Regions from separate parts of the Streptomyces sp. NPDC054866 genome, predicted to be linked through region 2. Evidence: riboswitches for the same ligand, from Rfam matches in the RefSeq annotation. Region 2 holds a riboswitch; each other region holds the start of a gene.
What was found. Region 2 has a riboswitch for cyclic di-AMP ahead of ACWGI2_RS07040 (C40 family peptidase). Riboswitches for the same ligand answer to the same signal wherever they lie in the genome.
Positions count from the first base shown of each region.

Region 1: another riboswitch for cyclic di-AMP. It lies ahead of ACWGI2_RS34295 (LysM peptidoglycan-binding domain-containing protein); the one in region 2 lies ahead of ACWGI2_RS07040 (C40 family peptidase).
Region 3: another riboswitch for cyclic di-AMP. It lies ahead of ACWGI2_RS00485 (M23 family metallopeptidase); the one in region 2 lies ahead of ACWGI2_RS07040 (C40 family peptidase).

Region 1 covers NZ_JBSGZA010000008.1:264,327-267,590, reverse strand. Annotated here, with positions in the region: gene ACWGI2_RS34300 (class I SAM-dependent methyltransferase) at 1-551, shown strand, start outside; cyclic di-AMP (ydaO/yuaA leader) riboswitch at 1,226-1,382, shown strand; gene ACWGI2_RS34295 (LysM peptidoglycan-binding domain-containing protein) at 1,385-2,110, shown strand; gene ACWGI2_RS34290 (GNAT family N-acetyltransferase) at 2,200-2,742, opposite strand; gene ACWGI2_RS34285 (maleylpyruvate isomerase N-terminal domain-containing protein) at 2,815-3,264, opposite strand, start outside.
Region 2 covers NZ_JBSGZA010000001.1:1,643,180-1,646,443, forward strand. Annotated here, with positions in the region: gene ACWGI2_RS07030 (LysE family translocator) at 1-606, shown strand, start outside; gene ACWGI2_RS07035 (DUF6328 family protein) at 584-1,150, opposite strand; gene ACWGI2_RS07040 (C40 family peptidase) at 1,312-1,785, opposite strand; cyclic di-AMP (ydaO/yuaA leader) riboswitch at 1,789-1,949, opposite strand; gene ACWGI2_RS07045 (hypothetical protein) at 2,317-2,625, opposite strand; gene ACWGI2_RS07050 (ATP-dependent Clp protease proteolytic subunit) at 2,633-3,264, opposite strand, start outside.
Region 3 covers NZ_JBSGZA010000001.1:120,092-123,355, forward strand. Annotated here, with positions in the region: gene ACWGI2_RS00480 (M16 family metallopeptidase) at 1-1,055, shown strand, start outside; cyclic di-AMP (ydaO/yuaA leader) riboswitch at 1,276-1,439, shown strand; gene ACWGI2_RS00485 (M23 family metallopeptidase) at 1,452-2,252, shown strand; gene ACWGI2_RS00490 (GntR family transcriptional regulator) at 2,493-3,179, shown strand.

The sequences.
Region 1 (3,264 bases), on a different contig from region 2:
GCTTCGCCGTCGCCGACGGGCTGTCGCTGCCGGTGCGCCAAGCGGGGTTCGACGTAGCCGTCAGTGGCTTGGTGCTCAACTTCCTTCCCGCGCCGGGTGCGGCGGTGGCCGAAGCGGCCCGGGTCGTGCGGCCGGGCGGGCTGGTCGCCGCGTACGTGTGGGACTACGCCGAAGGCATGGCGTTCCTGCGTCACTTCTGGCGAGCCGCGGTCGCGCTGGACCCGTCGGCCGCCGAGTTGGACGAAAGCCGGCGATTCCCGCTGTGCAGCCCGGACCGCCTCCGATCGCTGTGGACGGACGCTGGACTCGTCGACGTGGCTGTCGCCCCGGTGGAAGTGGCCACCGTTTTCGCCGAATTCCCTGACCTGTGGGAGCCATTCCTGGCCGGACAAGGCCCCGCCCCTGGCTACGTGACCGCCCTCGCACCATCCGCCCGAGAACATTTGCGTGACGCACTTCGCGAGACCGTGCCTACGCGGCCGGACGGTTCGATCGTGCTAGCCGCCCGCGCATGGGCGGTCCGGGGAAGGCCGGTCCGCGCCAGCGCCTGAGAGCGCCGGCGCGTGTCCAGGAGCGGGCGAAGAGCCGGGATTCTCGAAATGCAGATCGCGTAGGGCACACAACAGGTCGCCCCCATACGGGGACTCAGCAACTCCAACTGCCGCCCCTCGTCGACAATGATTTCCCCATTTCGGCTCTAGATGCCGGGAGTTGCTCGATCTGGCGAGTGAGGCCGTGCGCAGACACCTCGGTGACGTCGGCCGGGCCCCAGCCGGAGCAGCTCCGCGCAGGCCACCATCCTCCACCAATTAGGCAAGATGTCCCCTTTGGCCAGAAAAGCGAACCTCACCCCATGTCCGTCTTGTCCATGAGGAGCGCTTTTGTGCAGCATTAGTAATGTATATAAAGCTGTGTCTGCATTGCGGGACACTCGTGCGAAATGGACGATCCGACGCGCCAGTAGGTTGCCTCCAGACCGCATCCAATTCAGTGGAATAGGTCACACCAACAGCTCGCGTCCCCCGGGGCGCCGCTGAGCGCACTTCCGTTCTGCGTAAAGAAAGTTGGGGCTATTTGATCAAAGAGGGCCAGCGGTTCTGACCGCCAAGGACTGGCCTCGCGCATTCCCTATTCGAATTCCGCTCTTGTTCCCTCCGGGCTTTCTCGCTTAACGTCACCGTCAATCCGGATGGAACGCCGAATCCTGCCGCTGTCCGGAAACCCTTCCCATCACTCACTTTCGCTCGGCAGGAGCGGGGGACCCAGGTAAGCCGCCGATCCGGATTCCGGAACGGCTCGGGGTGAAGTCGCATGCGCAGTGCGACCGGACATCTCCCGTCCGAACCCGACAGCTCACCTCGTAGGCGACGGAGAGGAATTCGTCATGCCTGCAAAGGGAAAGCACCGCCGTCCCAAGTCCAGCTCGCTCACCCGCGGCATCGCCGCCGCAGGCACGGGCGGGGCCGTGCTCGTGCTCCCGGTCCTCGGCGCGACCGCCGCCAGCGCCGCGCAGGCAGCCCCGGCCGCCAAGCCCGCCGCCGCCCCGAAGACCTACGTCGTCGCCGCGGGCGACACCCTCTCCAAGATCGTCCGCGAGCACTCGCTGAGCGGCGGCTGGAAGAAGCTGTACGAGGACAACCGCGACGCCCTCGGTGGTGACCCGGCACTGATCCACCCCGGCATCAAGCTCACCCTCGGCGAGAGGGCCGCCGCCGAGCGAGCGGACCGCTCCGAGCGCAAGGACGCCGCCGCTGCCAAGCCCGCCTCTGCCCCGGCGAAGAAGTCGTACACCAACGACCTCGACGGCTGGATCAAGGAATCGCTCGACATCATGGCCCAGCGCGGCATCCCCGGCTCCTACGAGGGCATCCACCGCAACATCATGCGCGAGTCCTCCGGCAACCCGCTGGCCATCAACAACTGGGACTCCAACGCCGTGGCCGGAACCCCCTCCAAGGGACTCCTTCAGGTCATCGCCCCCACATTCAACGCCTACCACGTGCCCGGCACCTCGCTGGACAGCTACGACCCGGTCGCCAACATCACTGCCGCCTGCAACTACGCGGCCGACCGGTACGGCTCGATCGACAACGTGAACGGCCCGTACTAGACCAGACCGCACCCCCCGTCTCGTCATCCCCTCTGAGCCCCGGCGCGCCAGACGCCCGGGGCTCAGGCCTGTCTACGGAGGCGGGCGGCCTAGCTCCGCGAGTCCTGCTTCCAGTCCTCTACGAGGAGCCCGAGCAGCACCTCGTCCATGAACTCACCCATCACCCAGGCCGAGGAGCGCAGCACCCCCTCGCGGACGAAGCCGTTGCGCTCGGCGGAGCGCAGCATCGCGGCGTTGTCCGCCAGCGTCTCGATCTGCAGCCGCTGCAGGCCACGTACGACGAAACCGTAGTGGCACAGCACCGCGACGACGTCCGTGCCGTAGCCCTTTCCGCGGGCGGACAGCAGCAGTCCGAGCCCGATGTGCGCGGACCGGTTGTGGTTGTCGATGCTCCACAGCGCCGCGGTGCCGACCAGCGTGCCGCCGTCCAGTTCCACCACGGAGAACGGGACGTGCCCCTGCTCGTCGTCGTCGACCACCAGCCGCGAGTCCTTCGAGCCGGGCGTGATCGGCCGCCACGGCCGGCCTTCGGACCGCGAGGCGTTGACCACGTCGTCGTAGAGCTCGGTCCGCAGGATCGGGATGTCGTCCTCGTGCCGGGCCCTGAGCCCGACCTTGCTGCCCTTTAGCATGCAGGCTTCCTATCCGAGACGGCTGACCGGCGGCAACCCCATATGCGTTCGTCCCGGTTGCGCGGTGGGCACTCACGCACCCTTCGTGCCGTACCAGCGCCACTCGGTGAGTCGTGGGCGATGAGGAAGGGCGGTGCGTCCCGTCGCCCACAGCAGGATCTGCCAGACGTCGAAGTCAATGGCGACGTGGGGAAAGAGCCTCCGCAGGACCCGTTCGCACAGCCCCCTCGGCGGCGACCACTCCAGATTCAGCCCCTGAGTGATGTCATGGGTGTGCACAAGGGTCTCAACGACGGCCATGGCGGCAAAGCCCTCTGGATCAGAGGGCCCAAAGACGTGGTGAGCGACGGTAGTTGAAGGTGCCGTGCGCAGCACGGACGCGAGCAGGCCTCCACACGCCTCCAGGATGGTCAGGAGCCCCTCGGGGCCCGAGGCCCGATCAACGAAGATGACGTTCTCCGGCCCACCGCTTCGGTCACTGCTCGTCCGGAACGGCAACCCTGTCGACGTCGGCGGCTCGGC
Region 2 (3,264 bases):
ACCGGAGTCGCCGCGGGCATGGTCGCCATGCCGGGCGCCGACTTCGCCGTCGTGGTGCGCAACGCCCTCGCCTCCCGCCGCGCCGGGGTCACCTGCGCGATCGGTGTGGCGGGCGGGCTCCTGGTGCACACGGCGCTCGCGGTGGCCGGGGTCGCGGCGGTCCTCGCGGCGGTTCCCACGCTCTTCCGGGCGTTGCAGGCCGCGGGCGGGGCCTACGTCCTCTACCTCGGGTACCGCGCGCTGCGGTCGGCGGCGCGGCCGCTGGAGAGCTTCGGCACTCAGGAGGGTGCGGAGCAGGTGGCGGTCGGGGGGAGCCTGCGGCAGGGGTTCTTCACCAACGCCCTCAACCCCAAGGCGCCCATCACCTTCCTCAGCGTGCTGCCCCAGTTCGTCCCCGCGGGCAGCCCCGCGATGCCGAGGACACTGCTGCTCGCGTCCATCATCGTGGCCCTCGCCCTGGTGTGGTTCCCGGTCGTCGCGCTCCTGGTCGACCGGCTCGGGCGGTGGCTGCGCAGGCCGCGTACGGCCCGCGCCATCGAGGGCGGCACGGGCGTCGCGCTCAGCGTGCTCGGCCTGGTGCTCCTCACCGAGGCCCTGGTGGCCTGATGTCGTGCGACGTGCCCGATGCCTTGCCGTCGTCGCCCCGGCCCTCGTTCTTGTCCGCCGCGCCACGCACCAGGAGGGGGAGCAGGCCCCACAGGCCCGCGCACACCACCAGCGTGCCCGCGCTCGCGATGATCCCGCCGGTCCTGCCCACCGCCACGTCGACGACCAGGAGTACGGCGCCGGAGACCGCGAACACCAGGACCCCCAGACCGATACCGGCGAGGCGGGACGACACCCGCACGATCAGCGGCTTGGCGTGCTGCCCGAACAGCGACCTGTGCACGGCGGCCGGAGCGGTGAACAACGCCGCGGAGAGGACGGCGAGCAGCAGCGTGGTCACGTAGGTGGCGCGCTGCATCGTGTCGAGCGAGGGGAAGCGCTCGGTGAAGGCGAGCGTCAGCAGGAACGCGAAGAGGATCTGCACCCCGGCCTGCGTGACCCGCAGTTCCTGGAGGATCTCCGAGAAGTTGCGATCGGCACGTTCGAAGCGCGTTTCGTTGCGCGGCGGTTCACCCGCAGTGGAAGAACTGTTGTTTTCGGCCATGGCGCACGAGTATCCGCGTCGACGCGCTCCACGCCTGGCGGGCGCGCCGATCAGAGCGCAGACCGAGCGGTGGCTGAGCGGTGGCCGAGCGGCGGCAGCGGCCGTGAGGCCACCGCCACCGCCCTCCGACAGGTCAGCGACCGGCGATCAGTGACGGGCCATCAGCGCACCCGGCCGTACGAGACGCTCTTCGTCCAGATCTTCTCGAGTCGCACCACGGTGTTCGACTTGGGGGCGTGCCAGATCCGGCCCTTCCCCGCGTAGATGCCTACGTGGTAGACGTTCCGGCCCGAGTGGAAGAAGACCAGGTCGCCCCGTGCGCGGTTGGACGCGGAGACGTGGCGGGTCTTGTTGTACTGCTGTCCGGCGGTGCGTGGCAGTTTCTTGCCCGCGCGCTTGAACGAGTACTGGGTGAGGCCCGAGCAGTCGAACCGGTTGGGCCCCGTCGCTCCGTAGCGGTACGGCGAACCCTTCTTGGAGGCGGCGATCTTGAGCGCCTTCGTCCCGTGAGTCGCGGCCTCTGCCTCCGACGTGAGCCCCGGGGCCACGAGGGTGCCGCCTACGACGGCGAGCGTGAGGGCCGATACGGAACCGGCCCTGGTGAGCAGCGACGGAACATGATTCAGCGCGGTCATGCGCAACCCTTCGTCAACCGCCTGTGAAGGATGACCTGTCGGATTCGGGCTGACAAAGTTGCCCGGCCGCGGTGTGCGGCTTCACCCCAAGGGCCGTCGTCCGGACTTTCCGGACCGACCCGTCATGCCTGGGTCCTCCACTCCTGCCAAAGCACCAATGTCGACCGGTCATCCGGGTGGCGGCAGGACTCGGCGTCCGCCCGGACCGCCCCGCCGCTGTGGCGGGGGCTTGTCGTCGGAAGGGATCTTGACCCGTCAAGGGCAAGAATTCCGAGCCGAAACGGCGTTTTGTGAGGCTCCTCACGGCTGAACCGTTCGGGTGGACAAGGTCGGATTCGGGATCCGGACATGGCACCAGACGATCGTTCGACCAGCACCGGAACGAGGAATTCCGGCCCCCGCGTACACATCTGACGCAACTGAAGACGGCCCGAATAACGACGAATGTCTACGCCGAACGAGGTAGCCCGTTTGGTTCGTTTGAGATCGGCCCCGGACACCCCGGACTTCGGGCGAGGAGGTGACGGGCGCTCAGGACGGCGCCGGAGGCGGCACGGTGACCCGCCCCGACCGCCGTTCTCCGTCGAGGGCCCGCAGCGCCCTGGCCAGTGTCGGCGCGTGCACGGCGCTCTCGCCCCGTTGATGCATGAGCGTCAGGGCGTCCCGCAGGGCGGTCGCCCTGCCGACGAGGGCCTGGGCGGCGCGCAGTCCGCCGTAGGTGTCCGAGGCGCGGGCGGGGTTGATCCGGCCCACCAGGTCGACCACTTCGAGGTAGCGGTCGATCAACTCGCCCTCGGCGCGGGTGAGTGCGGGCAGCGGAGGGAGCTCGGGTGGCAGCATCGGCGGTTCACCCCGCGTCCGGTGTGCGGAGGGACGACTTGCGGCTCGCGATGATCCGGTCCACCAGGCCGTAGTCAACCGCCTCGGATGCGGTGAGGATCTTGTCCCGCTCGATGTCGGCCGCGACGCGTTCCGCGCTCCGGCCCGTGTGTTGGACGAGCAGCTTCTCCAGCTGAGCGCGGGTGCGCAGGAGTTCGTCGGCCTGGATCGCCAGGTCGGAGGTCTGGCCGTGGACCGGCTCGGCGAGCGAGGGCTGGTGGATCAGCACCCGGGCGCCGGGCAGCGCGAACCGCTTGCCGGGGGTGCCCGCGGCCAGCAGGACGGCGGCCGACGACGCGGCCTGCCCGAGGCACGTCGTCTCCACGTCGCAGGTGACGAACTGGATGGTGTCGTAGATCGCGGTCATCGCGCTGAACGAGCCGCCGGGGGAGTTGATGTAGAGCGCGATGTCGCGGTCGGGCGCCAGATGTTCGAGGTGCATGAACTGCGCCATCACGTCGTTGGCCGATGTGTCGTCGATCGGCGTCCCCAGGAAGACGATGCGTTCCTCAAGGAGCTTCGAGTACGGATCGAGGGTCCGCTGCCCCGTGCTGGTGCGTTCGGTGAACTCGGGCAGGACATGGCGGGCGAACGGTTGGT
Region 3 (3,264 bases), 1.5 Mb from region 2:
TCTCCCGCCTCCCGAAGGCGCTCGGCCTGCTCTCCGACGCCCTGCGCGCCCCCGCCTTCGCGGACAGCGAGATCGAACGCCTCGTACGCAACCGCCTGGACGAGATCCCGCACGAGGCCGCGAACCCGGCGCGCCGCGCCGCCAAGGAGCTCTCCCGGCAGCTCTTCCCGGCGACCTCACGCATGTCGCGCCCCCGCCAGGGCACCGAGGAGACGGTCACGGCCATCGACTCGGCGGCGGTGCGCACCTTCTACGAGAAGCACGTGCGCCCCGCCACGGCGACCGCGGTCGTCGTGGGCGACCTGACCGGCATCGACCTGGACGCCGTCCTCGCCGACACCATCGGCGCCTGGACGGGCGGCACCGCCGAGCCGCGTCCGGTGCCCCCGGTGATCGCGGACGACACAGGCCGTGTCGTCATCGTGGACCGCCCTGGCGCCGTCCAGACGCAGTTGCTCATCGGCCGCGTGGGACCGGACCGGCACGACCGCGTCTGGCCCGCGCAGGTGCTCGGCACGTACTGCCTGGGCGGCACCCTCACCTCACGCCTGGACCGCGTCCTGCGCGAGGAGAAGGGATACACCTACGGCGTACGGGCGTTCGCCCAGGTCCTGCGTTCCGCCGCACCTTCTTCCCCGGAGGGGGCTACGGGAGCCGCGATGCTCGCCATCAGCGGCTCCGTGGACACCGAGTCCACGGGCCCGGCCCTCGACGACCTGTGGAAGGTCCTGCGCACCCTCGCGGCCGACGGCCTGACGGACGCCGAGCGCGATGTGGCTGTCCAGAACCTGGTGGGTGTGGCCCCGCTCAAGTACGAGATGGCGGCGTCCGTCGCGGCCACTCTCGCCGACCAGGTCGAGCAGCACCTGCCGGACGACTTCCAGGCCCAGCTGTACCGCCAGTTGGCCGCCACCGGAACCGTGGAGGCCACAGCCGCCGTGGTGAGCGCCTTCCCCGAGGACCGTCTCGTCACGGTGCTCGTCGGTGACGCCGCGCAGATCGAGGAGCCCGTCAGGGCGCTCGGCATCGGTGAAGTGAGTGTGGTCACGGGGTGAGCGCGGGGTGACTGCGAGCTGAGTGACAGTCAGGACATATCGGGACCCCAGTGGCGAGAAAATGCCACTGGGGTCCTCATATGTCCGAATTGCTATGGAGGTTACGTGTCTGACCTGTGGCGTGCGCTACAAAAGCTCTGATCCGTTTGTCGTTTGAAAGACGCCCCGCTTAGCGTCTGGTCCGGCTGTTCGTCATGCAGTACGCCGCACCCGCGGCACCGGACGGTCATCGCCGAGTCCCCGTACGGCGCGAGCCAGGGGAGCCGGGGACCCACATGTCCCCTTGGGGTGAATCGGGAACCTCGCCGTGAGGTGAGGGACTCGTAGGAGACCTTCCTGCTCCGAACCCGTCAGCTAACCCGGTAGGCGAGAAGGAAGGAAAGGATCAGCCGCTTCATGGCGTTCACCCGTGCCACCGGGAAGCACCGTCGCCCGAGCCGCCTCACGCGTACGACCGCGAACGTGGCGGGCGTCGCCGCCCTCACCACCACTGGTGTCATCGGAGGCCTGGCCGCTCCGGCGCTCGCCGCCGACGACGCGGCCCTTGAGCACACCGGCCTGACCCAGGCGATCTCCGTGGGCGACTCGCTCGCCCAGAGCATCGACGCGCAGGCCGCTGCCCAGCAGCAGGCCGCCGACGACGCCGCAGCCGCCAAGAAGGCCGAAGAGGCCGCCAAGAAGAAGGCCGCGGAGGCGAAGCGCAAGGCCGAGGCCGAGGCGAAGGCCAAGGCCAAGAAGGAGCGCGAGGCCAAGGAGCGTGCCGCTCGCGAGGCCGAGCGCAAGCGCCTCAACAGCTACGTGTCGCCGATCACCGGTTCGTCCATCTCCACGGGCTACCAGACCGGCGGCGCCATGTGGTCCTCCGGCAGCCACACCGGCGTCGACTTCCACGCCGCGTCCGGCACCTCGGTCCACGCGGTCGGCTCCGGTACCGTCGTCGAGGCCGGCTGGGGCGGCGCCTACGGCAACAACGTGGTCATCAAGATGAACGACGGCACGTACACCCAGTACGGCCACATGTCGTCCCTCGGTGTCACGGTCGGCCAGGCGGTCACCCCGGGCCAGCAGATAGGCCTCTCCGGCTCCACCGGCAACTCCAGCGGCCCGCACCTCCACTTCGAGGCCCGCACCGGCGCGGACTACGGCACGGACATCGACCCGGTCGCCTACCTCCGCTCGCACGGCGTCAACGTCTGATCCACGCCGATCCCGGGCGGTCGCGTGATCCACGCCGATCCAGGCGGACGCGCGAAGCGCACTGATTCAACGAAAGCCCCGGCTCGTCGAGAGCCGGGGCTTTCGCCGTTCCCGTATCTCCTTTGGCTAAAAGTATCCCTGGATTTCGGTCGACCGTCGGAAATTCAGCCGTTCTGCAATAGAGTCGCTGAACAGGCGTCGATCGACCGCGTTTCGCGGGGATTAAGGCGGAGGTCAGTCATGCGCATTCCCGCGCACTCGGTATGCACGGCCATCCGGGACGACATCGTCTCCGGTGTCTACGAACGGGGTGGCCGGCTCACCGAGGAACTGCTGGCGCGCCGCTATGGAGTCTCCCGCGTCCCCGTGCGCGAGGCCCTGCGCACCCTGGAGGCCGAGGGGTTCGTCGTCACGCGCAGGCACGCGGGCGCGTGCGTCGCGGAGCCCACCGAACAGGAGGCGGCCGACCTCCTGGAGATACGCGCGCTCCTGGAGCCGCTGGGCGCGGCCCGCGCCGCACAGCGCCGCACGGAGGCGCACCTGAAGGTCCTGCGCGGCCTCGTCAGGCTCGGCCAGGAGCGGTCGAGGCGCGGTCAGAGCGAGGATCTGCGCTCCCTGGGCGGCTGGTTCCACGAGACGCTCGCCCAGGCGTCCGGCAGCCAGGGCCTCACGGCACTGCTCACGCAGCTCCGGCACAAGATCGCCTGGATGTACGTGGTCGAGACGTCGGCCGCCCCCGCGGAGGCCTGGGCCGAGCACGCCGCGATCGTCGACGCCGTCGCTCGCGGGGACGCGGAAAGGGCCAGGTCGCTCACCGCCGCCCACACGGAACGGACGACGTCCGCGCACCGGCTGCGCTTCGGGCGCAATCTCTCGGCTGTGAGGGGTTCGCAACATTCCGTAAACACGGCGGGTCTGCGCCTTTAACAGAAGCGCCGTATACAAAGAAGTGCTATTCGACAGGGTATTCCGTCGGGGCATTATTTCCGCTGCCCGAAGCAGAAAAAAACAC